4 regions of the Halomonas sp. MMH1-48 genome follow, and region 1 is predicted to be linked to each of the others. Evidence: predicted binding sites of a transcription regulator. Region 1 holds the regulator's gene; each other region holds the start of a gene.
What was found. The regulator PhoB, encoded in region 1, activates phosphate uptake and scavenging genes when phosphate is short. The targets are predictions, from matches to a motif close to TGTCATANNNNTGTCANA.
Positions count from the first base shown of each region.

Region 2: the regulator PhoB is predicted to act here: its motif matches at 3,308-3,325, upstream of MHM37_RS15200 (DUF6482 family protein).
Region 3: the regulator PhoB is predicted to act here: its motif matches at 4,327-4,344, upstream of phnD (phosphate/phosphite/phosphonate ABC transporter substrate-binding protein).
Region 4: the regulator PhoB is predicted to act here: its motif matches at 1,219-1,236, upstream of MHM37_RS02160 (CYTH domain-containing protein).

Region 1 covers NZ_JAKRFL010000004.1:35,405-41,071, forward strand. The annotation lists gene MHM37_RS05225 (LysR family transcriptional regulator) at 1-421, opposite strand, end outside; gene MHM37_RS05230 (hypothetical protein) at 484-840, opposite strand; gene MHM37_RS05235 (HU family DNA-binding protein) at 840-1,112, opposite strand; gene MHM37_RS05240 (FAD-dependent oxidoreductase) at 1,215-2,411, opposite strand; gene MHM37_RS05245 (chorismate lyase) at 2,498-3,055, shown strand; gene ubiA (4-hydroxybenzoate octaprenyltransferase) at 3,094-3,984, shown strand; gene phoB (phosphate regulon transcriptional regulator PhoB) at 4,096-4,785, shown strand; gene phoR (phosphate regulon sensor histidine kinase PhoR) at 4,788-5,667, shown strand, end outside.
Region 2 covers NZ_JAKRFL010000022.1:21,681-27,347, reverse strand. The annotation lists gene MHM37_RS15220 (hypothetical protein) at 1-852, shown strand; gene rplI (50S ribosomal protein L9) at 868-1,314, shown strand; gene dnaB (replicative DNA helicase) at 1,473-2,861, shown strand; gene MHM37_RS15205 (hypothetical protein) at 2,944-3,237, shown strand; gene MHM37_RS15200 (DUF6482 family protein) at 3,377-3,679, shown strand; gene MHM37_RS15195 (DUF393 domain-containing protein) at 3,693-4,097, opposite strand; gene MHM37_RS15190 (cryptochrome/photolyase family protein) at 4,094-5,667, opposite strand, start outside.
Region 3 covers NZ_JAKRFL010000012.1:19,736-25,402, forward strand. The annotation lists gene MHM37_RS11695 (HAMP domain-containing sensor histidine kinase) at 1-447, shown strand, start outside; gene MHM37_RS11700 (alkaline phosphatase D family protein) at 495-2,417, shown strand; gene MHM37_RS11705 (bifunctional diguanylate cyclase/phosphodiesterase) at 2,537-4,291, shown strand; gene phnD (phosphate/phosphite/phosphonate ABC transporter substrate-binding protein) at 4,401-5,366, shown strand; gene phnC (phosphonate ABC transporter ATP-binding protein) at 5,492-5,667, shown strand, end outside.
Region 4 covers NZ_JAKRFL010000002.1:8,867-14,533, reverse strand. The annotation lists gene MHM37_RS02165 (ion transporter) at 1-246, opposite strand, end outside; gene MHM37_RS02160 (CYTH domain-containing protein) at 288-1,187, opposite strand; gene MHM37_RS02155 (TIGR00153 family protein) at 1,324-2,004, shown strand; gene MHM37_RS02150 (inorganic phosphate transporter) at 2,014-3,279, shown strand; gene argA (amino-acid N-acetyltransferase) at 3,439-4,755, shown strand; gene MHM37_RS02140 (SDR family oxidoreductase) at 4,822-5,667, opposite strand, start outside.

The DNA.
Region 1 (5,667 bases):
CGCCCACCACCGCCTCGATGATGCCCGAGGTACCCGCCGTGTGGATGTCGAGCTGAATGCCCGCATAGCGTTGAGTGAACTCATGCAGAGGAGAAGCCACCAAGTCGCTGACAAACCCTTCGCCAACGGTCAGGGATATCTTGCCGGTCTCCATGCGCTGATAGGACTCCAGCGAGGCAATGAATCCTTCATCGAGGGCGCCACGACGTTCACAATACTCAAGCAGCATCTCACCTACGGGAGTAGGTGAGATGCCGTCGCGCTGGCGCTCCATGAGCGTCGCACCCAGGGCCTCTTCCAGCAGCGCAATTTGCCTGCTGACGGCCGAGGGAGCGATATCCAAGCGCGCTGCCGCTCGGCGCACAGAACCAGATTCCAGGGTAACGCGGAAGTACACTAAGCGTTGATGAGGTATGTCCATCGATAGCCGTTATACCTCTGCGGGATTGCCCCTTGACTGTTCGTTCCATGCCGCAAAGCTTGCTACAAATACTTCAACAATTTTTGCAGCTTGTTCATATCGGAGGAGTCGCCGACGAGGCGGACGTCTCCTGCCACCATGCCGTCCAGAAACGCCTGCTGGGTAGGCTTCTTGAGAATACGCAGCGCCGCGTCTTGATCGCGAAAGCGCAGCTCAAGATCTAGATCGACGGGCAACCCCTTGCCGGTGGTGATGCCGTTAGGCGCCATCCGGTAGTAGCGGGCGGTGCTTAAGTCTTCCGTAGCGACACCCCAGTCCAGGCCGCGCATGCGCTCGAGCTGCTCACGAAAGCGCGGCTTGCGGCGCAGGGCTCGCTTGAGCATAAAGCCCAGCAGCCACAGCGTCAGCGAAAGCTTCATTAGGAAACGGCGTCCTTGAGCGCTTTGCCTGGCTTGAATGCCACGTTTTTGCTGGCCGGAATCTGCAGCGGTGCGCCGGTTTGCGGGTTTTTACCGGTGCGGGCAGCGCGCTCGCGAACGGTAAAGGTGCCAAAACCGATCAAGGCGACGTCTTCGCCCTTGGCGACGCTGTTGGTGATTTCGTCCAGAATGACGTTGAGCACTTGTCCCGCTTTGTCTTTGGACAGGTCAGCACTTTCAGCAATCGCGGCAGCGAGTTCAGGTTTGCGCATAAAGGAATCTCCCTTGTGAAAAAACAGACATCAATGTTGTTGGTTGCTCGGCTTACCCCAGCAGGCGGAGCTTTTTTAGCCTAGTCGCGAACGCGGCGAAAATCAGCCTAGCAGGGTGGGGGCGGCTCTGGAAAGCTCCACTTTCCTTCTCACACAGCCGCCTGTCAACGCAAAACCAATCAAACGACCGTCTTTATCTTCGGCCAAGGCGGTGAAATCGTCACCGTCGCCTTCGATTCGCCAGCGTTTGGGTGGCTGCGTTGGGGGGTAGGCCACGATGGGCAGTAGCGGCGTTTTGACCACCACGGGCCATGCGCCAAAGCGAACCGCGGTAGGCGTGCCAGTGAGCGTCGCCGCCAACGCTTTAACGCTGGCTTGCAGCGGCTGGACATACATGGCGTTCACACCGTCGATACAGGCTGCATCACCCAGGGCATAAACGTTAGGCTGGCGAGTGCGGAGGTGGCGGTCGACGTGAATGCCGCTGGCACTTACGGTTAGGCCAGCGGCCTCTGCTAACGCCGTGCGTGGTATCAAGCCGGTGGCGAAGAGGACGAGATCTACCGCGTGCCGCTCGCCGTTATCCAAGTGCAAAGCTACGGCGTTGTCGGCCGCTTGGGAAAGCGTGTCCAAGCTGCGCCCTAGTGCGAGGCGAATGCCTGCCGCGTGAAACGCATTGGCCAGCGCATGACCCAGTGGTTCGGGCAGCAGCCGCGGCAGTGGGGCGCTCTCCGGCGCGATTACGGTGAGTTGGTGTCCGCCTGCGTGCAAGTCATTGGCGAATTCACAGCCAACGAGCCCGGCCCCAATGATCGCCACGCGGCTCGGCTGAGTGAGTGCTTCATGCAGGTGCCGGTAGTCGTCTAAGTCATTGACGGTAAAGCAGCGCTCCGCCAGTGCGCTGGGCACGCTGAATGGCCTGCGAGGGGCGGCACCGGTGGCCAGCACCACGTCATCGTAACGAAGCGTGGCGCCGCTGCTCAGGTGTAGCGTTTGGTTATCCACATCTAGATGCGTCACTTGGGTGTGGGTAATGACCTCGGCATTGAGTTCGTCTGCCAGTGCACTGGCATCGCGCTGGGCGAGCTTGTCAGGGCCGAGGCGTTTGGCAAAGCCGGTGGAAAGCAGGGGCTTGCTGTAGTCATCGCCGCTGTCTGCACTGATCAGCGTGATAGTGCGTGTATCTCCCTGGCGTCGCAGGGTACGCGCTAGCCCCACGCCTGCCATGCCGGTTCCGACGATCGCCAGAGCAGTTGAGTGAGGAGAGGGCGTGGAAGAGGTCGTGTGTGAGTTGGGCATACCGTCCCCTGACGTCGGTGGAACAAAAGCCTATAAACCACCATGTTACACTAGCTCACTCTCAATTGACTGCCCTGGAGGCCTAGGTGACCGCCCCCGAGTTTTCACTCTTTCCTCAGTGGCTGCCGGTGGCCGCTGCTCGGCCAGCCATGAGCGCGCCTTGGTGGCAGTGGGTCGCCTCCACGGATTCGTTGACCGCCCGCCTGATGGCCGCCGGTAAGCCGGGCGCATTTCGGGTGCGCGTGTTGCGCCAGACCATCGGCCTGCCCCAGCGCGATGAAGCCCTTGCCCTGGGCATTGCACACCGCCGCTATGCGTGGCTGCGTGAGGTGGCGCTGTGTATCGATGAAACGCCGTGGGTCGTGGCGCGTTCGGTGGCATCGCTTCACCACCTGCAGGGCAAAGGGTTGGGCAACTTAGGTGAGCGTTCGCTAGGCAGCTGGCTATTCCAGAAGCCTGATTTGGTGCGCGGGCCGCTGGAAGTAACGTCGGCCGCGCCGCCATTCAACCGGCTGACGCTGGGATCGTCGGCCAGTAGCCTTTGGGGGCGGCGCTCCGTCTTTGAGCACGGCGGGCTGTCGTTGCTGGTGCAGGAGTACTTTTTATCCACCATGACAGATGCACTGAGCCTGCCGTCGCGCTAGGCTAACGCAGCGACTTTTTCGACGAGGTAAGCATGAGCATGGACCGTTCTCTGTTGCGCCCAACCGGGTGGGCCCGCCTGACCGATTTCCTACAGCTAATGCGCTTGGACCGGCCGATAGGTACTTGGCTGTTGATGTGGCCAACGCTATGGGCGCTGTGGATCGCCTCGGACGGGGTGCCGGGCCGCGATGTACTGCTGATCTTCATTGCCGGGGTGTACGTAATGCGCGCGGCAGGCTGCGTGGTGAACGACTACGCCGACCGCCACTTCGATGGCCATGTAAAGCGCACCCGGCAGCGGCCGCTGGCCACCGGCCGTATTAGTGAAACCGAGGCGCAGCTGCTGTTCGTGGCGCTGGTGGCGGCGGCCTTCGTGTTGGTCCTGTTGACCAATTGGTTTACCGTGCTGCTCTCCTTCGGCGGTGTGCTGCTAGCGTTCATTTATCCTTTCATGAAGCGCTATACCCACTTTCCCCAAGTGGTCCTGGGGGCGGCGTTCTCCTGGGCGATTCCGATGGCGTTTGGCGCCGTGCTCGGCGAGGTGCCACTCGTGGCGTGGCTACTGTTCAGCGCTAACGTGCTATGGACAGTGGCCTACGATACCCAGTACGCCATGGTCGATCGCGATGACGACCTGAAGATCGGCATCAAATCCACGGCGGTGCTGTTTGGCAGTGCCGACCGTCTCATCATTGGCTTGCTGCAGCTTGCCACCCTAGCGTTGTTGATTTGGGTGGGGCTGATGGCGAGCCTGGGCGGTTTCTTCTGGCTCGGTGTGGTCGGAATGGCGGTAACCTTTGCCCATCAACAGCGTTTGATCGTTCACCGGGAGCGTGATCGCTGTTTCCAAGCGTTTTTGAATAATCACTGGTCGGGGCTCTTGGTCTTTGCCGGCATTGCTCTAAGCGAGTGGCCCGTGGCTGGCTAATATTGCTGGGTGTCATAGAATTGTCATTAAGTCATGGTGTTATCGTCACAGACATGTCATTGAACCGTTTTCGCATACATGAGCTTTCTTAGCACACCGTGAGGCCCTGGAATGACCGCCAAGACCGTACTGATCGTCGATGATGAGGCGCCCATTCGCGAGATGATCGCTGTGGCGCTGGAAATGGCTGACTATCGCGTGCTTGAAGCGGATAACGCCCAGGATGCCCACGCGATGGTCGTAGATCATCAGCCCGACCTGCTGCTGCTGGACTGGATGATGCCTGGCACCAGCGGCATCGAATTGGCACGCCGTCTCAAGCGCGAAGAGGCTACTGCGGAACTGCCGATCATCATGCTGACCGCCAAGGGCGAAGAGGATAATAAGATCCAAGGTCTGGAAGCGGGCGCCGACGATTACATCACCAAGCCGTTTTCGCCCCGTGAGCTGGTAGCGCGCCTGAAAGCCGTTCTGCGTCGGGCGACCCCGCGCGGCGTGGAAGATCCCATCGAAATCAATGGGCTGCTGTTAGACCCGGTGAGCCATCGTGTTAGCGCGCATGGCAAGGCGCTAGAGATGGGCCCTACCGAGTATCGATTACTGCAGTTTTTCATGACCCACCAAGAGCGTGCCTATACCCGTAGCCAGCTTCTCGATCAGGTGTGGGGCGGCAACGTGTACGTAGAGGAGCGCACGGTGGACGTGCACATTCGCCGGTTGCGTAAGGCGCTAGGGGAGGCGCACCAGAATTTGATTCAAACAGTGCGGGGCACTGGGTATCGTTTCTCTGCTCGGGTGTAGTCGTGCGCCTGTGGAGCCGTGAATGGTGGCGCATTACCTGGCTGGCGCTATTGGGCATGTGCCTGGGGTGGCTGGTGGGGTATCCCGGTGTGGGGCTCGCCGCTGGCCTCTTATTCTGTTTGATTTATCACTTGCGCCAATTAAAGGCGCTGTTCCAATGGCTGACGCTTCACCCTCACGATGAGCCGCCCGCGGCAACGGGGCTTTGGGGTGAGCTTTTCGATCGTCTCTACCGCTATCAAAAGAGCCAACGCATCACGCAAAGCCGCCTGCGGGCGACCCTTGCGCGTATTCAGGAATCCTCGGAAGCGATGCGTGATAGCGTCGTGATGCTGGATCGGCATGGTGATTTAGAGTGGTGGAACAGCGCGGCTACCGAGATGTTGGGCCTGCAAACCGCCCATGACCGCGGGCAGCATATTACCAACTTGCTGCGCGACCCACGCTTCATTAGCTACTTCAATGCCCGGGAGTATGGCGAGCCGCTAACACTCACCTCACCCATCGATGAGCGGCGTATTCTGCAGTATCAAATCACGCTCTATGGTGATGACGAGCGCTTGGTCATGGCCCGGGACATTACGCGCTTGCATCGCCTCGAACAGATGCGCCGTGACTTCGTAGCCAACGTGTCTCACGAGCTGCGCACACCGCTGACCGTGCTGTCGGGTTACTTGGAAACCTATGGCGATTTGAAAGAGCTGCTGCCGCCCCGTTTGGGCAAAGGCATCGGTCAAATGGAGGAGCAGACCAAGCGCATGCAGAACTTGGTCAACGACCTGCTACTGCTCTCTAGGCTCGAAATCGATCGAGGGGGAGAAGATCACCAGCCGCTTGCCGTCGGGCCGATGCTGGAGAGTATTCGCCGCGATGCGCTGGCGC
Region 2 (5,667 bases), on a different contig from region 1:
ATGCTGGCACTCGCAAGATGGCTGATGCGTGGCACGCCCTATGCCGCAGGCGGGGCAGCGCTAGCAGCGTTAGTGCCCTGGCTGTTTTGGTTGGGTGCGGCCATCGCAGCGTTAGTGACCTTGCGCAAGGGCTTTGCTCCCGCGCTTCCGGTGATTATCGCTGCGGCATTACCAGCTGGTTTCTGGTGGGCGCAGGGCGATGTGATTCCGCTGGCGAGCGTACTACTCGTCTCGCTAATGGCGGTCATATTGCGCGAAAGGATGCGCTGGAGCGAAGCTTTGATCGTTGGCACCTTAGCGGCCGCGGTCATGGTTCAGCTTGGCATCTTCAGCCCCCCGGGTGGCACCGAACTCATGCTGGAGCAGCTGCGCGAGAGCTCGCAAGAGATCGACCGCATGCTCACGGAGTTTGCCAACCAAGGCATCGATACGACGACTCTGGCCGCCATGGTCATTGGCGGCGTCACGGGGTTGGTTGTGCTGTTAGCGGCCATCGCATGTTTGGCGCTAGCACGCAGCTGGCAGGCTGGGCTTTATAACCCAGGTGGCTTTCGTGATGAGTTTCATGCCTTGCGTTTGACACCCAAGGAGCTCGCTATCTTAGTGGGGCTTGGGGTGGCAGGCATGGTGCTGGGAGCGCAGGCGCTGGCCATGCTGAGTTGGATTCCGCTGCTGATCGCCGGTATTGCGTTAGTGCACGGGTTTATTGGAATAAAGGGGATGAACGGGCTGTGGCTGGTAGCATTCTATGTGCTGCTGATCACGACCTGGCCCACGATTCTCATTGTGCTGCTGTTGGGGCTGATCGATACATTCGCGAACGTTCGCGCACGCCTTGCCCGCAGCAATTGACAAGAGGTTTACGAGATGGAAGTCATTCTGCTCGACAACATTGGTAAGCTGGGCGGCCTGGGTGACAAAGTCACTGTCAAGCCCGGTTATGGTCGTAACTACTTGGTACCCTACGGTTTAGCCGTACCGGCCACCAAAGAGAACGTAGAAGCGTTCGAAGCGCAGCGTGCCGAGCTCGAAGCACAAGCCGCTGAGCGTAAAGCCGAAGCCCAAGCACGCGCTGAGCAGCTCAACGACATCGAACTGTCGTTGGTGTCCAAAGCCGGTGACGAAGGCAAGCTGTTCGGCTCTATCGGTCCGCGTGACCTGGCCGACGCCATCTCCTCTGCTGGCATCGAAGTTGCCAAGAGCGAAGTGCGTATGCCGCAGGGCCCGATTCGCCAAACGGGCGAATACGACATCGACCTCCACCTGCATGCAGAAGTGGACGCCGTTGTACGCGTGGTCGTTGTCGCCGAGTAATCTCGCTCGCCAACGCTAACGCCTCAAAGGGCGCGGGATCTCCCGCGCCCTTTGTCTTTTATGAACCGCTGACGAGTGTGATTCGGCCAGTGGTGTGAAGGAAGCTGCCCGGCTAAGATAAGCGCCGTTGGCAACGCGTTACATTTAAGGAGCTCGCTATGCAGGACCAGCCCTCTGCTGATCAGGAAACGGCGGCGCTAAAGCTGCCGCCGCACTCGCTAGAGGCGGAGCAGTCGGTGTTAGGCGGGCTCATGCTAGACAATCAAGCCTGGGATAACGTGTCCGAGCGCTTGGTCGCCGACGATTTCTATCGCTATGAGCACCGTTTGGTGTTCAACGTGATGATTCACTTGGCGGAATCAGGGCAGCCGCTCGATGTGGTCACGCTGTCCGAAGCGCTGGAAGCGCGGGACCAGTTGGATACCGTCGGCGGGCTAGGGTTTCTGGCGGAGCTTGCCCGCAATACGCCCTCGGCCAGCAACATACGCGCCTACGCGGATATCGTTCGCGAACGCGCCACGCTGCGCAAGCTGATTCGTGCCGCCAACCAAATCGCCGAAGGGGCGTTCTCACCGCAGGGACGACCCGCCGATGAGCTGTTGAACGAAGCCGAGCGGCTGGTGTTTCAAATTGCCGAAGAGCGCCCCAAAACCGGTGGACCTATCGGTATGAGCGATCTGCTCACCAAAGCGGTCGACCGCATTGATGAGCTATTCAACCTCAAAGGCGAGATGACTGGTCTCTCCACCGGTTTCCGCGATCTGGACGAGATGACCTCGGGTCTGCAGCCCTCCGACTTGGTGATCATCGCTGGGCGTCCATCGATGGGTAAGACGACATTCGCCATGAACTTGGTCGAGCATGCGGTCATCTCTAGCGACAAGCCGGTCATGGTGTTCTCCATGGAGATGCCCGCAGAGTCGCTGATGCTGCGTATGCTCTCTTCACTGGGGCGCATCGACCAGACGCGCGTTCGCTCGGGCCAGCTGGAAGATGAGGATTGGCCAAGGCTCACATCGGCTGTCAACCTTCTCAAAGACAAACAGCTGTTCATCGATGATACCGCCGCGCTCTCGCCCAATGAGATGCGCTCGCGACTGCGCCGTATCGTGCGTGAGCACGGCAACATGGCGCTGATCATGATCGACTATCTTCAGTTGATGCAGATCCCTGGCTTTTCCGAAAACCGCACGGGGGAAATCTCTGAGATCTCACGCTCTCTGAAAGGTTTGGCAAAGGAGTTCAACTGCCCGGTCGTGGCGCTTTCGCAGCTTAACCGCTCGCTCGAACAGCGCCCCAACAAGCGCCCCGTGATGTCGGATTTGAGGGAGTCGGGCGCGATCGAGCAGGATGCGGACGTCATTGCCTTCGTTTACCGGGATGAGGTGTATAACCCGGACAACCCAGATAATCAGGGCATTGCGGAGCTCATCATCGGTAAGCAGCGTAACGGGCCGATTGGCACCGTTCACATGGCTTTCATTGGTAAATACACGCGCTTCGAGGATTTGGCGCCCGATAGCTATGGCGAGGCGTTTGGCGATTAACTTGAGCGTCATGGGGGAGAACGTATAATGCGCACCCTCATGAGTAGTTCGCCTCGAGCAGATAGAGAGACAGGAGTAACAAATGGCAGGTGGTTTTAGGCGCGGTAACCGCAAACGTCTTCCGAAACTGGAAGGCCGTGGTGAACTCCAGTCGCTAGAGCGCGAAGGCCCTTTCAAAGAGTGGCTGGGCATGCCCGATCTCTATCGCTACTTTTTGGTGGTGGAGGGGGAGAAGTACAGCTACCAAACCGAAGATGCTGAACTCCCCGTCGTTGTAGGCGACAAAGTGGTGTTTCGCTATAAAGAGACCAAAGGTGGGAACTGGATCGATCGTAACTCGCTGGGCAAAGCAATCGACCCCTCCGAGTATCAATAAGTCGACCGTTAGTTGACGATTGAGACAGGAACTCTTCCCTGTTATTGCCGTCTTAGGCAGTTAGTGCCAAGGTAATATGATTGTCATGGAGCCGCTTCATGCTGTGTTCCATGACGATGACCAATAACAGGAGGGAACCATGGAACTGAAAGCGCTGAAACAGTTCGTCGTGAATCACGACAATTTTGAAATCCGTGTGATTACCCATTCGGGTAGTCGTTTTTACCAAGTCGAGCTTGAAGATGTAGAAGGTGAGCGCCACATGTTGATGCAGCGCGGTAAACCGATGCTGTTTCGCTCACTGGATGACGTTTATCTAGAGCTCAAGCGTGCGGGTATCCATCGCGCCTACTTAGTGCAGCACGTGCCTCAAGATGAGGTGATTGGCCGCGACGCTCATTATAGTGCGCCGCTGACCTCGCGTATGCCGCTCGTCTTTTGATCCAGCCGCTGTATTAGCTGACGGTTTTACCCTGTCGTTTTTCCCACCATCGCCCCAGCCGAATACGGCGACGGGCAAAGAAACGGTAGCCTGCATCCATCATGCTGCGCAGGCCCGGTAAGTAAGATAGCTTTACCAGCCGCCGGTAGCCCAACACCGCATAGAGGGCCCGGCTGGCGTCCATCCCGATGAACCACCTCCCTTCTTGATCTTGCAAATGCAGTTGGCCCATCATGGCGTCGAAACTGCGACCGACCTCGTCTGGCTTGAACTCGCTGCTCTGAATATCGACCAGCCGAACGCGAGACCGATGGCGGTGTTTGGCGAGCCAAGCGACTTCCACTCGGCAAAAGGGGCAGTCCCCGTCATGGTAGAGCGTGACCGGAGCCTGGGCATCCAGCGCTGCGAAACGGCTCATGAGCGGTTCTCCGAGTTAGATGTAGAGGAAGCGTGTTGGGCAGCAGAGGCATAGCCCTTCGTATGCGCCGGTTGGCCGTAGCCTTTACTGGTTGGCAGTTTGGCAAGGAATTGCTCGGCCTGCTGGCGAATGGCCTCGCGCTTCTCCTCTTTCATGCGTCCTAACGAGCCATAAATGAGCTTCATTCGTGGATTACGGTTGAGCCGTTCCGCATTGGTTTCCAAAAAGTGCCAGTAAAGACTGTTGAAAGGGCAGGCTTTGGGGCCGGTCATCTGTTTGGGCGAGTAGCGACAGTGCTGACAGTGATCAGACATCTTATCGATGTATTTACCCGAAGCGCAGTAAGGCTTGGAGCCCATCAAACCGCCATCGGCGTGCAGTACCATCCCGAGGGTATTAGGCAGTTCGACCCACTCGCAGGCATCGGCGTAGACGGCGAGGTACCAGTCGCACAGCGCTTCGGGCTTGACGCCGCACAGCAGGGCAAAGTTGCCGGTGACCATGAGTCGCTGGATGTGGTGCGCATAGCTGTTGTCGATGGTCATTTGAATGGCGCGCTGCAGGCAGCGCATGTCGGTGTTGGCGTCCCAATAAAACGCGGGCAGCTCGCGGGTGAAGCCTAGCTGGTTCTCCTGTTTGTACCCGGGCATGTGCGTCCAGTAGAGCCCGCGCACGTATTCGCGCCAGCCGAGTATTTGGCGGATGAAACCCTCTACCGCATTGATAGGCGCTTTGCCCGCATGGTAGTGCGCCTCGGCGGCGTCACACACTTCCATCGGCGAGAGCAGGCCAATGTTCATCGCCGCAGACAGGCGTGAGTGATACAAAAAGGGTTCTCGGTCACTAATGGCATCTTGGTAGCGGCCAAAGTCTGCTAGCCCGTGTTCGATGAAGTGGTTCAAATCGACCAGTGCCTGCCGCCGGGTGACCGGCAAGTTGAAGGTCTCCATCGTTCCCATGTGATCAGCGAAATGGTCAGCGGCGTCCTTAAGAGCTGCTTTTGTCACGTCATCCTGGCCGTGGTTGGGCAGTGCAGGAAAGCTCAGCGAGGCATCGATGGGCTCGCGGTTGTCGTGGTCGTAGTTCCACTGGCCGCCGCTGGGCGTATCGCCCTCCATGAGCAGGCCGGTGCGCTTGCGCTGCTCGCGGTAGAAATACTCCAGGCGCAGCTGTTTGCGGCCCTCTGCCCAGCGTGAAAAGTCGTCCGGTGTGGTGAAGAAGCGGTCATCTTCCCACAACTGCCAGGGGAGGGCGTTGTGTTGGCGCTGCTGCATGTCGTTCCACAGCCGCCACTCGCCGGGGCGGGTAACGCGAATTTCATCACAGCCGTACTGCTTGGCGAGCCGCTCGGCTTCTTCTATCAGCGACTGGGTGTTATCGCCATCATTGATGCGGCTGTAATGCACCGTATAGCCTTTGTCTCTCAAGGCGTCGGCAAAGTGGCGCATGGCGGCCATGAAAAGACCGATCTTATGCAGATGGTGAGGCACGTAGCGTGCCTCTTCGGCCACTTCGCACATCGCCACCACCGCATTGGAAGGCGCTTCGCGAAGGGTTGGCAGCGTCAGCG
Region 3 (5,667 bases), on a different contig from region 1:
CGCTTTGCCCCGGTGGCGCTACACGAGACGCTCTCGCCGCTCATCACTGGGCTCGCCCGGCTAGCGCAGCGCCGCCATATTACGTTGCGCCAAACCGTCGATAGCGGCGTGGAGGTGCATATGGATAGTCAAGATTTACAAGAGATGGCGGGTAACGTTCTCGACAATGCGCTGCGCTGGGCTAATAGCGATGTGCACATTCGTCTGCAGGCCGACCACAAGACGCTACGGTTGGTGGTGAGCGACGATGGTCCTGGCATGACGGCCCAGGAGTGCCAAGCGGCGGTGCGGCGCGGCAAGCGGCTGGACGAGCAGCGCTCGGGCAGCGGGTTGGGCTTGGCCATCGTGACGGACCTCGTCACGCTTTATCATGGCCAGATGCGCCTACAGCGCGCAGCGTCTGGCGGTTTAGAGGTGGTCATTGAACTGCCTGTGGTCGCTGTTTGAATCGACCCGTCAAGCAGCGATGCAACACACAGCACAGAGGGTGTGAAATGACGCGAATCGCTACGACGTTACCCGACGTTCTGGTTGGGCCTTTGCTGAGGCGGCTGTCGCCGTCCCGGCTCGTTTTATGGCTGGTAGCGACCCGGCCGCTCACCATGCAGCTCGTGTTGAATTCCGGGCAAGACGCCCAGCAGACCTACGCACTCGATAATGCCCATCAATGCGTAGCGATTGGGCGGCATGCCTATATTCATGCGATTGACCTAAGGCTGCCCGTCGCGCTACCCACTGATACCCGTATTGCCTACGATCTTCAGGTGAAAAGCCAGGAAGGGCAGTGGCGGCCTCTGCCGGAATGGGCGCCGTGGCTATGCCACGATGGCTACGACTCTCCGGGCTTTGTGTTGGCCTCTCGCCACCACCGCTTGATGCACGGCTCTTGCCGTAAACCCCACCACGACAGCGCCGACGGCTTAGTAAGGGCCGATAGCTGGCTGGCCGAGCGTCAGGAGACGCCCTCCGAGTGGCCCGCATGGCTGCTGATGACCGGTGATCAGGTGTACGTCGACGACGTGGCGGGCCCTATGCTGCGCGCTGTACATGCGTTGATTGCCCGATTGGGGCTGGTCGATGAGTGGCTGGAAGGTGCGACCGTCGAGGATAGCCAGGCACTCTACAATGCCCCGGAGAGCTACTACCATCGAGAAGCACTGCTGCCGGATGTCACCAGTAATGCTGCCTTGCGTGAGCGCTTTTTTGGGGGCGTGAAAAAACCCGTCTTTACATCGGCCAACGCCCAGAATCATCTCATGACCCTGGCCGAGATGCTCGCCATGTACTGCCTGGTATGGTCGCCGACCCCGTGGCAAGTGATCGCCTATGAGGCACCGGCGCTAGGCGAAAAAGAGGCCGAGGCTTATCGCGAAGAGCAGGCAATCATCGAAGCGTTCGTAGAGGGGCTGCCCCAGTGCGCTCGGTTAATGGCCCACGTGCCCAGCCTGATGATTTTCGATGATCATGATGTCACCGATGACTGGAACCTGACCGCCGACTGGGAGCGCTGCGCCTATGGGCATCCGTTCTCCAAGCGCATTATTGGTAACGCGCTGGTGGCGTATTTGCTTTGCCAGGGGTGGGGGAATGCGCCCGATAAACTTAATCCGTTGCTTCACCAAGCGATCACGCTGTTCGACGATGTCGGCCCGCTGAAGCCTGACCACCAGGACGCGTTTATCGAGCGGCTGCTGCGCTTTCAGGGCTGGGAGTTTCAGGTGCCGGGCACGCCCACGCTCATCGTACTGGATACCCGCACCCGGCGCTGGCGCAGCGAGCGCAGCCCCAACCGCCCGTCTGGCTTGATGGATTGGGAAGCGCTGATGGAGATGCAGCAGGCGCTGCTGGGCACCCAAAGCGCGGTCATCGTTTCGCCTGCGCCGATGTTTGGCGTCAAACTGATCGAAGGCATTCAAAAGCTCTTTACCCTGGCGGGCAAGCCGTTGGTGGTCGATGCCGAGAACTGGATGGCGCACCGCGGCGCGGCTAACGTGCTGCTGCATATCTGGCGGCACTCCAAAACGCCCGGTAACTACGTGATTCTCTCGGGAGATGTGCACTACTCCTTTGCCTACGACATCGTCGTGCGCCGTCAGAAGCGCGCTCCCCAGCTATGGCAGATCACCTCCAGCGGAGTGAAAAATACCTTTCCCAAGCAGCTGCTGAATACCTTTGACCGCTTGAACCGCTGGCTCTACGCACCGCTGTCGCCGCTGAACTGGTTCACCAAGCGGCGTAAGCTTAGCATCTACCCCCGCGACCCTGACCAAGCCAGCGCCGGAGAGCGACTGTGGAACGCCAGTGGCATTGGTTTGGTGAGCCTGGATGAGCAGGGCAAGCCAACGGACATTCGCCAGCTCGATGCCAGCGGTGGCGAGGCAGTGTTTCCACCGCCGGCGATCCCTACCGACACGTAAAGAACCGCTGGTTGTCATACAAATGTCATCACAATGACGCACCCTTGCTGCCCTAGTACCTTCCTCATGGAGCGTTACGAATCATAGGGATAGTCGACGTTTGATAGGGCAGCAGGCATATGACCGCACAAGAAGCGCAGTGGCTAAATCACATTATTGCGGCAGAAGAGCTGCACGTGCTGTTCCAACCGATCGTGGACGCCAATCAGCAGGCTATTTACGGCTATGAAGCGCTGATTCGCGGGCCAAAAACGTCTCCGCTTCACTCTCCGCTGCGGTTATTCGATGTGGCGACCCAGGCGGGATTGCTGGTCGAGCTGGACCTGCTTTGCCGGCGTCTTGCCATACGCCGCTTTGCCGAGCTCGACCTGCCGGGACTGCTGTTTCTCAATGTCATGCCGCTGACCATTGTGGAGCGGGATTTTCGTGAAGGGCTGACGCTCAGTTTTATCCAAGAGAGCGGCTTGCCACCCGAGCGGGTAGTCATCGAGCTGACCGAGCATGTGCCGATTCACGACTACGAGCTGATGCGCCAAGCGGTAGATCACTACCGCGACATGGGGTTTCAGGTGGCATTGGACGATTTGGGGGCTGGTCACTCGAGTCTTCGCCACTGGTCGGAGCTACGGCCCGATTTCGTCAAGCTTGACCGTCATTTTATTTCTGGGATCGATCAGGAACCCGCCAAGCGCGAGTTTCTGCGCTCGATTTTGGATGTCGCCCGCAGCCTCGATTGCCAGCTCATTGCCGAGGGGGTCGAAACGGCGGCCGAGCATCTCTGCCTATGGGAACTCGATCGCGGGCTGGCACTGCTGCAAGGGTTCTATTTTGCTCGACCGAGCCCTCAGCCACCCATGCAGCTTAATACGCTATTGCCCGCCACCACCCAGCTCAAAGGCCCGGCGGGACGCACGGCGCACTCCATCTTGCGTCCCATCGAGAGCGTCCCGGCAAGTTGTTTAGTGCCCGCGCTGGCTGAACGCTTTCGCGAAGACCCTAAGCTGCGCTGCGTGGCGGTGGTGGAAGAGAGGGTCCCTGTGGCAGTGGTCCGCCGCAACGCTTTTTTGACGCTGTTTGCCAATCAGTACGGCCACGCGCTGTATGCCAAACGTCGCGTGTTAGATATCGCCGATCCTAAAATGATCGTTGCGGACGCAGAGCTCTCTTTAGAGGCCCTGAGTCAACAGCTCACCGACAGCCGCGATATCGAACAGGAATATTTCGTCATCGTCGGCGGTGACGGTCACTACCTGGGCATGGGCAATATCGTCGATCTGCTGCGGGAGATTACCGCGATTCAAGTGCGTCAAGCGCGCCATGCCAACCCTCTTACCGGGCTGCCCGGCAATATTTTGATCAACGAAACCCTGGCGGCGTATTTATCCGAAGAGCGTGGGTTCGCGGCGGCATACGTCGATCTGGACAACTTCAAAGCGTTCAACGATGCCTATGGCTATGCTCGCGGTGACCACGTGATCATTTCGCTCTCACGGCTGCTCCAGGCTCAAGTGGAGAGCGCGGGGGGCTTTATTGGGCATATCGGTGGCGACGATTTCATGATGCTGCTGCCGTTAGAGCACTGGCAAAACGTCTGCGAGCAAATTCTCCACTCTTTCGAAGTGCTGGCGCCGGGGTTTTATGAGGAGAGTGATCGGCTGCAGGGGGGAATTTCCATTGAAAGCCGACAAGGGGGCGTGACGTTCTTCCCCTTTGTCAGCGTCTCGATTGCGGTCAAGCCAATTACTGACCCAGCGCCCTGCAAGGCGCTGGATATCGCCGCGCAGCTATCAGAGCTAAAGCATCAGGCCAAAAAAATCGCGGGCAACAGTCTGTTCGTCGAGCGGCGGGGCTGCTGCACCGGAGAAGCCCAGTAGGTCGTCATGTCGTCGTCACCCAAGCGTCACGGGAGTGTCCCACTGCTGTCATATTGGCCCGCCACTATGGCATGAACACTTCATAACTCGCTTAGGTGATGCCATGCACATGCACTCTGTCTCTTTCTCTCGTACGCTGTTGAGCGCCGCTGTCGTAGGCGCTTTTTCACTGGCAGCGGTGTCTGCCTCGGCTGACCTCTCTTCACGCTACACGGACAGCGACGGCGACATGATCGCCGACGTGCCCAGCGACGAGTCGCAGTGGGTCGATCCCGATACGCTGGTCTTTGCTTATACGCCGGTGGAAGATCCCGCCGTTTATGCCGATGTTTGGGCCGATTTTCTGGACCATCTGAGCGACGCTACCGGTAAAAACGTCCAGTTCTTCCCCGTGCAGTCCAACGCTGCCCAGCAGGAAGCCCTGCGCGCAGGACGCTTGCACGTGGCGGGCTTCAACACTGGCGGTGTGCCGGTGGCGGTCAACTGTGGTGGCTTCCGTCCCTTTGCCATGATGGCGGCAGAAGACGGTAGCTTCGGCTACGAGATGGAAATCATCACCTACCCCGATAGTGGCATTGAGTCGGTGGAAGACTTGGCCGGTCGTCAGCTGGCGTTTACCTCCGAAACGTCCAACTCCGGTTTTCGCGCTCCCTCCGCGCTGCTGCGCTCCGAGTACGGCCTGGAAGCGGGTGAAGACTTCGAAACCGCCTTTTCGGGCTCTCACGACAACTCCATCCTAGGCGTCGTGAACAAAGATTACGACGCGGCCGCCATTGCCAACTCCGTCGCCAAACGCATGCTGTCGCGCGACGTGGTGAGCGAAGATGATTACAACGTCATCTATACCTCTGAAACCTTCCCCACGACGGCCTACGGTCTGGCGCACAATCTGAACCCTGAACTTGCCGAGCAGATTCAGGATGCATTCTTTAGCTACGACTGGGAAGGCACACCGCTGGAAGCCGAGTTTGCCAACTCCGGTGAAGCACAGTTCATTCCGATCACCTACCAAGAGAACTGGTCCGTGATCCGTACCATCGCCGATGCCAACGGCGTGACGTACGACTGCGATTGATCGATCCGTCATTCCGTGCGTTTTCTCGGCCAGGAGGGCGACCTTCTGGCCGAGCCGCTATGTAGCTAATGACATAAGCCCTTATTCATATAAGCACTTGAGTATCAGACACTGAGGCACTTCCCATGTTGACACTCACCGGCGTTGGCAAACGCTACCCAACCGGCGATCGCGCGCTGACCGATATTCAGCTGTCGCTGCCCAAAGGGCAGGTCATGGCGCTGATTGGCCCATCTGGCGCGGGAAAGAGCACTCTGATTCGCTGCGTGAACCGACTAGTAGAACCCTCGCAAGGCAGCAT
Region 4 (5,667 bases), on a different contig from region 1:
GTAAAGACGGACCAGCAGCTCCAGGCTGAACAGTAGCGTAAAGGCCCACTCTACGTAGAAGAAGAGCTGCCCGTAACGTTCGGCATAGATCTCGATACTGCCCAGCAAGATCACCGTCACGCTCAGCAGGATGGCGACGATGAGCGCAATGTCGAACGCCTTGGCCCCCGGCGTATCGGATTCGAAAATAATGTGAAACAGCCGGGCGCGAAGTCCGTCGGCACCGGGCGTAAGGGGAAAGCTCATTGCATCATCCTGAAGTCGGCTTCATCAATCGGGCAGTGTGGTTAGCGTAGCGCGGTTTCGTGGGCCAAGCGACGGGCCAGATTTAACGCAGCAACGCCGTAGGTCGTCGACGGCATGCCTTGGGCATTCAGCGCGTTGGGCAGTGCTTCTGCCTCGCTGCGCGCTGCACTATCGAGCTGGGGGTGCTGGGCCAACGTATCCAGCGCCTGACGTGCGGCGTTTAGATGCGCAGCGTCGCCGCTATCATGATAGGCGTCCAGCGCGACGGTGGCGCGGTGCAGCCACTCGGCAGGGCGCTTGGCGGCGGGCAGCGGCCAGTGCTGGTGGCCTAGGGCATTGCCCCGCGCTGCCTTGCTGGTATCGGAGGGGCGCAGCGCTATTTGGCTCGCCAACTCGACGGCGAGCGTCCAGAGCGCTGCCGGGGCACCGGCTTTCAGTTCCAGCTCCACTTCGCGAATCGGCGCTCGCGCGCTGCCGCAGACGATCTCTCCTTCGTCCAGCACCAGTTCGATGTCGCTGTCTTGCCACACTAACTGCCAGCTTTTCCGGGTGAAATCGGTGCTGAGCGTCGGGCGCAGCGCTGCGATGCAATCGCCAAGCGCCCCTTGAAACGGAGGCAGCTCTGCCAGCGCCGCCTGGTCGAGAGCGGCGGAGGGAACTTGCCACTCCCACTCCTGTCGGCTGGAGAGTCCGCCACCGCCCTGGCCGGCCGTTTTGACGGTTTGCAGCACTTGCTGATCAATGGTGCGAAGGCGCACCGCCACCCGTGCGGCGGCCAAGTCGCCTGTGGGGGTATCGAAGTAGGTGTTGGCGAGCTGCTGCTGTTGCGGTGGCGTCGCGACCAGTAACGGATGATGGCACAGCGCACCCGACTGACCGCTGGGCAGGGCCAGCTTGAGCTCCACTTCCGTAGGAGCTGGCGTTTTGGTTGACTCTTTCATGACAATCGCCACCTCGATATTGTGACATTTTGGTTAATTTTTGATGACATTATGAACTTTTCATGACGGCGGCGGGCGCACTCTTTATACTGGCGCCCGCCATTTCCAGGCTCCCCGAAAACAGGCTAAAGGCTATATGGTAACCTCCAACCCTTTTTCCGCGATGTTTGGCCGCTCGCCATTCCAGCCGCTGCTGGCCCACATCGTCAAGGCCAATGAATGTGCCGATCAACTGCTCCCGTTCTTCGAGGCCACGTTGACCGGTGATTGGGATACGGCGGCAGAACTGCGCGAGAACGTGACGCGCTTAGAGCACGACGCCGACACCCTGAAGACAGAGCTGCGGCTGAACTTGCCCAACACCATGTTCCTGCCCGTTTCGCGCTCTGACCTGCTCGATCTGATCAGTGTGCAGGACAAGATCGCCAACAAAGTCCGCGACATTACCGGCATCATGCTGGGCCGTAAAATGCGCGTGCCCGACGTGTTGGCCGAGCCGATGCGTGACTACATGCGTACCAGTGTGGCGTGTGTGGCCCAAGCGCGCCAAGCATTGGAAGAGTTGAAAGACCTGCTGGAGTCCGGCTTTGGTCGCAATGTTTCCGACGTCATGCAGAACATGATCCGCGAACTCCACACCCTCGAACATCAGGCCGACAGCCAGCAGGTGGCGATCCGTCGTCAACTGTTCGAGTTGGAGAGCCAACTGCCGCCGGTGGACGTGATCTTTCTCTACAAGATCATCGAGTGGGTCGGTGAAGTCTCTGACCGCGCAGAGCGCGTGGGCAGCCGCCTGCAGATTTTGACCGCACGCTAAGGGATACTCATGCAGATTATTGCTCAGCACGGTGACATCTTCATCATTCTGGCCTGTTTGTTCGGCTTCTTCATGGCCTGGGGCGTGGGGGCCAACGACGTGGCCAACGCCATGGGCACTTCGGTGGGGTCGAAAGCGATCACCATCAAACAGGCGATCATCATTGCGGTGATCTTCGAGTTCCTGGGCGCGTGGCTGGCGGGTGGCGAGGTGACCAACACCATCCGTAAAGGGATCATCGACCCCGAACTGCTGCAAGAAGACCCGCAACTTTTGGTGTACGGCATGTTGGCGGCGCTGTTGGCCGCCGGTACGTGGCTGCTGGTGGCCTCGGTGAAAGGTTGGCCCGTCTCCACCACGCACTCCATCGTCGGTGCGATCGTAGGCTTTGCGGTCGCCGGTCTGGGGGCGTCTACCGTCGATTGGAGCGCGGTGACCACGATTGCTGCCAGCTGGGTCGTTTCCCCGCTGCTGGCCGGTACCATCGGCTTCGTGCTGTTCAAATCGGTGCACCACCTGATCTTCGAGAACAATAACCCGTTCACGGCCGCCAAGCGCTACGTGCCGGGCTACGTGTTCTTGGTAGGGTTCATCGTTGCCATGGTGACCTTGACCAAAGGTCTCTCCCACGTGGGGCTCGATCTCACCTTCAACCAGAGCCTGCTGCTATCGATCATGATCGGCTTGGTCATCATGGGCATCGGCATGCTGATGCTTCGCCGTATCAAGTTCGAAAAGAGCGCCAACGACCACTTTGGCTACGCCAACGTTGAGCGCGCGTTTGGCGTGCTGATGATCTTTACCGCCTGCGCCATGGCGTTTGCCCACGGCTCTAACGACGTGGCCAACGCCGTGGGGCCGCTGGCAGCGGTCATCAGCGTGGTGCAAACCGGTGGTGAAATCGAAGCGTCCGCGCTGGTGCCCTGGTGGGTATTGGTGTTGGGGGGCGGCGGTATCGTCGTGGGTTTGGTGACCTACGGCCATAAAGTGATCGCCACGGTCGGTACCGGCATTACCGAACTGACCCCGAGCCGCGGTTTTGCGGCGACGCTGGCAGCGGCCACCACGGTCGTGCTCGCCTCGGGTACCGGCCTGCCGATTTCGACGACCCACACCTTGGTTGGGGCCATTCTCGGCGTCGGCTTGGCGCGCGGGATGGCGGCGTTGAACCTGCGCGTGATTGGCACCATTGCCATGTCCTGGTTGATCACGCTGCCGGCTGGCGCGGGCTTGGCCATTCTGTTCTTCTTCATGTTCAAAGGCATGTTTGGTTAAACGTTCGGCACGCCAAGACGACACTGTTTGACCTACAGCGGCACCTTCTTTGCAGATGATCTTCTTATCAGATCGTTGCAATAGAAGGTGCCGCTGTTTTTGGTGCTCTGTTAAAGTAACTAGCGTCACTTTCATTCACCTGCTGCCGGAGAGCGGCCCTTGGACACTCGTTTCCCCTTCGTAGATTGGTTTCGTAACGCCTCCCCGTACATCAATGCCCATCGGGGGCGAACCTTTGTCATCTTGATCGAAGGCGAAGCCATGGCGTCTGGCCGAGGGGAGCAGCTCATTCAGGATTTGGCGCTGCTGCACACCTTGGGCGTGCGCTTGGTGGTGGTGTTTGGCATTCGCCCCCAGGTGCACGAGGCGCTGACGGCCGCCGGTGTCGAGCCTACCCGCATCGATGGCCGCTGGGTCGCCGACCGCGCCGTGATGGCTCATGTGGAGCAGGTGGCCGCTCACCAGCGGCTCTGGTTGGAAGCGCGGCTCTCGCTGGGCCTGCCCAGCACGCCGCTGCACGGTGTCGAGCTTAGCGTGATTTCCGGTAACCTCGTCACCGCCAAGCCGCTGGGCGTGCGTGAAGGCGTAGACTTCGACCATAGCGGCGAAGTGCGCCGGGTGCGCGCCAGCGCCATCGAAGGGCTGCTGGATAAAGGCTCGCTGGTGCTGCTACCGCCGCTGGGGTTCTCCAGCACTGGAGAAGTGTTCGATCTGGACGCCTCTGAAGTGGCCCAGCACGCCGCCGTGGCGCTCAAGGCAGACAAGCTGATTCTGCTGGGCGAGTCGGACGGTCTGGAGGACGAGCAGGGCGCGCTTCTACGCCAGCTTTCACCTTTCGAAGCCGAACCGCGCTTGCAGCAGGCCGTGCCCGGCAGCGAGCTGGCACGCCATCTCAACGCTGCCTGCACCGCTGCCCGTGAAGGGGTGGCGCGCACCCACCTACTTTCCTGGCGTAACCACGATGCGCTGCTGGGCGAGCTGTTCACCCGCGACGGCGTGGGCACCATGATCACCCAGCATCGCTACGAGCAGCTTCGCCCCGCCACCCTAAACGACGTGGCAGGTCTGCTCGAGTTACTGGAGCCGTTAGAGCGGCGTGGCATGCTGGTCGCGCGTTCCCGCGAGCGGCTGGAGCACGAGATCGACGATTACATGGTGATCGAACGCGACGGTATGGTGATCGGCTGTGCGGCGCTGCACGTCTTCCCCGACACCACCGTGGGTGAGTTAGCCTGTGTGGCCGTTCACGGCAACTACCGGGGCGGCGAGCGCGGCGAGCGCCTAGTCGAAGCCCTTGAACGACGCGCCCGTCAGCGGGGGCTTTCCGACATGTTCGTGCTCACTACGCATACGGCCCACTGGTTCGTCGAGCGCGGCTTCCGCGCCGCCAGCCTGGACGACCTGCCGCCCCTCAAACGCGAGGCCTACAACCACGCCCGTAAGTCCAAGGTGCTGGTGAAAAATCTGGCGGGATGAAAGTGAGTGAGTGGAAAAAGGTGAGTGGTGAGTAGCTGGGGCGGCTACGCCGCCCCGGAATGCTACTCAGGTATTGAGAATTACGCCGCCGTTCAAGTGCATGGTTTGGCCGCTCATATACGACGACTCTTCGCTGGCCAAGTAGACGTACGCCGGGCCGATTTCGCTGGGTTGGCCCGGGCGCTTCATCGGCACTTGGTTGCCAAATTCCGCCACTTTATCGTCCTCGAAGCTCGCGGGTATCAGCGGCGTCCAGATGGGACCGGGGGCCACGGCGTTCACACGAATGCCACGCTCCATCAGCGACATCGCCAAAGAGCGCACCAAGCCTTGAATGGCCCCTTTGGTGGCGGTGTAGTCAATCAGCGTGTCGTTGCCTTTGAAGGCATTGATCGACGAGGTGGCAATGATCGTATCGCCCTCGCTCAAGTGGGGCAGCGCCGCTTTGGTCAAGTAGAAGTGGCTGAAGATATTGGTTTGAAAGGTCCGCATCAGTTGGTCGTCGGGGATCTCGGTGATGTCGTCCCAGTCGTACTGCTCGGCGGCATTATTGATCACGATGTTGATCTTGCCAAACGCTTGTTGGGTACGGTCGACGATCTCTCGGCAGAAGCTAGGCTCGGCCACGTCGCCTTTCAGCACTAGGCAACGGCGGCCTTCCGCCTCTACGAGCCGCTTGGTTTCTTCGGCATCTTTGGTCTCTTTGAGGTGCACGATCACGCTATCCGCCCCTTCACGGGCAAAATGCACGGCCACGGCGCGGCCAATACCGCTATCACCGCCGGTGATGATCGCCACTTTATCGCGCAGTTTGTCGGTGCCGCGATAGCTCTCGCGAATGTACTCCGGCTCCGGACGCATGGCGTACTCGTCGCCGGGTTGCTTGTCCTGATGCTGTGGGGGCTGCTGCTG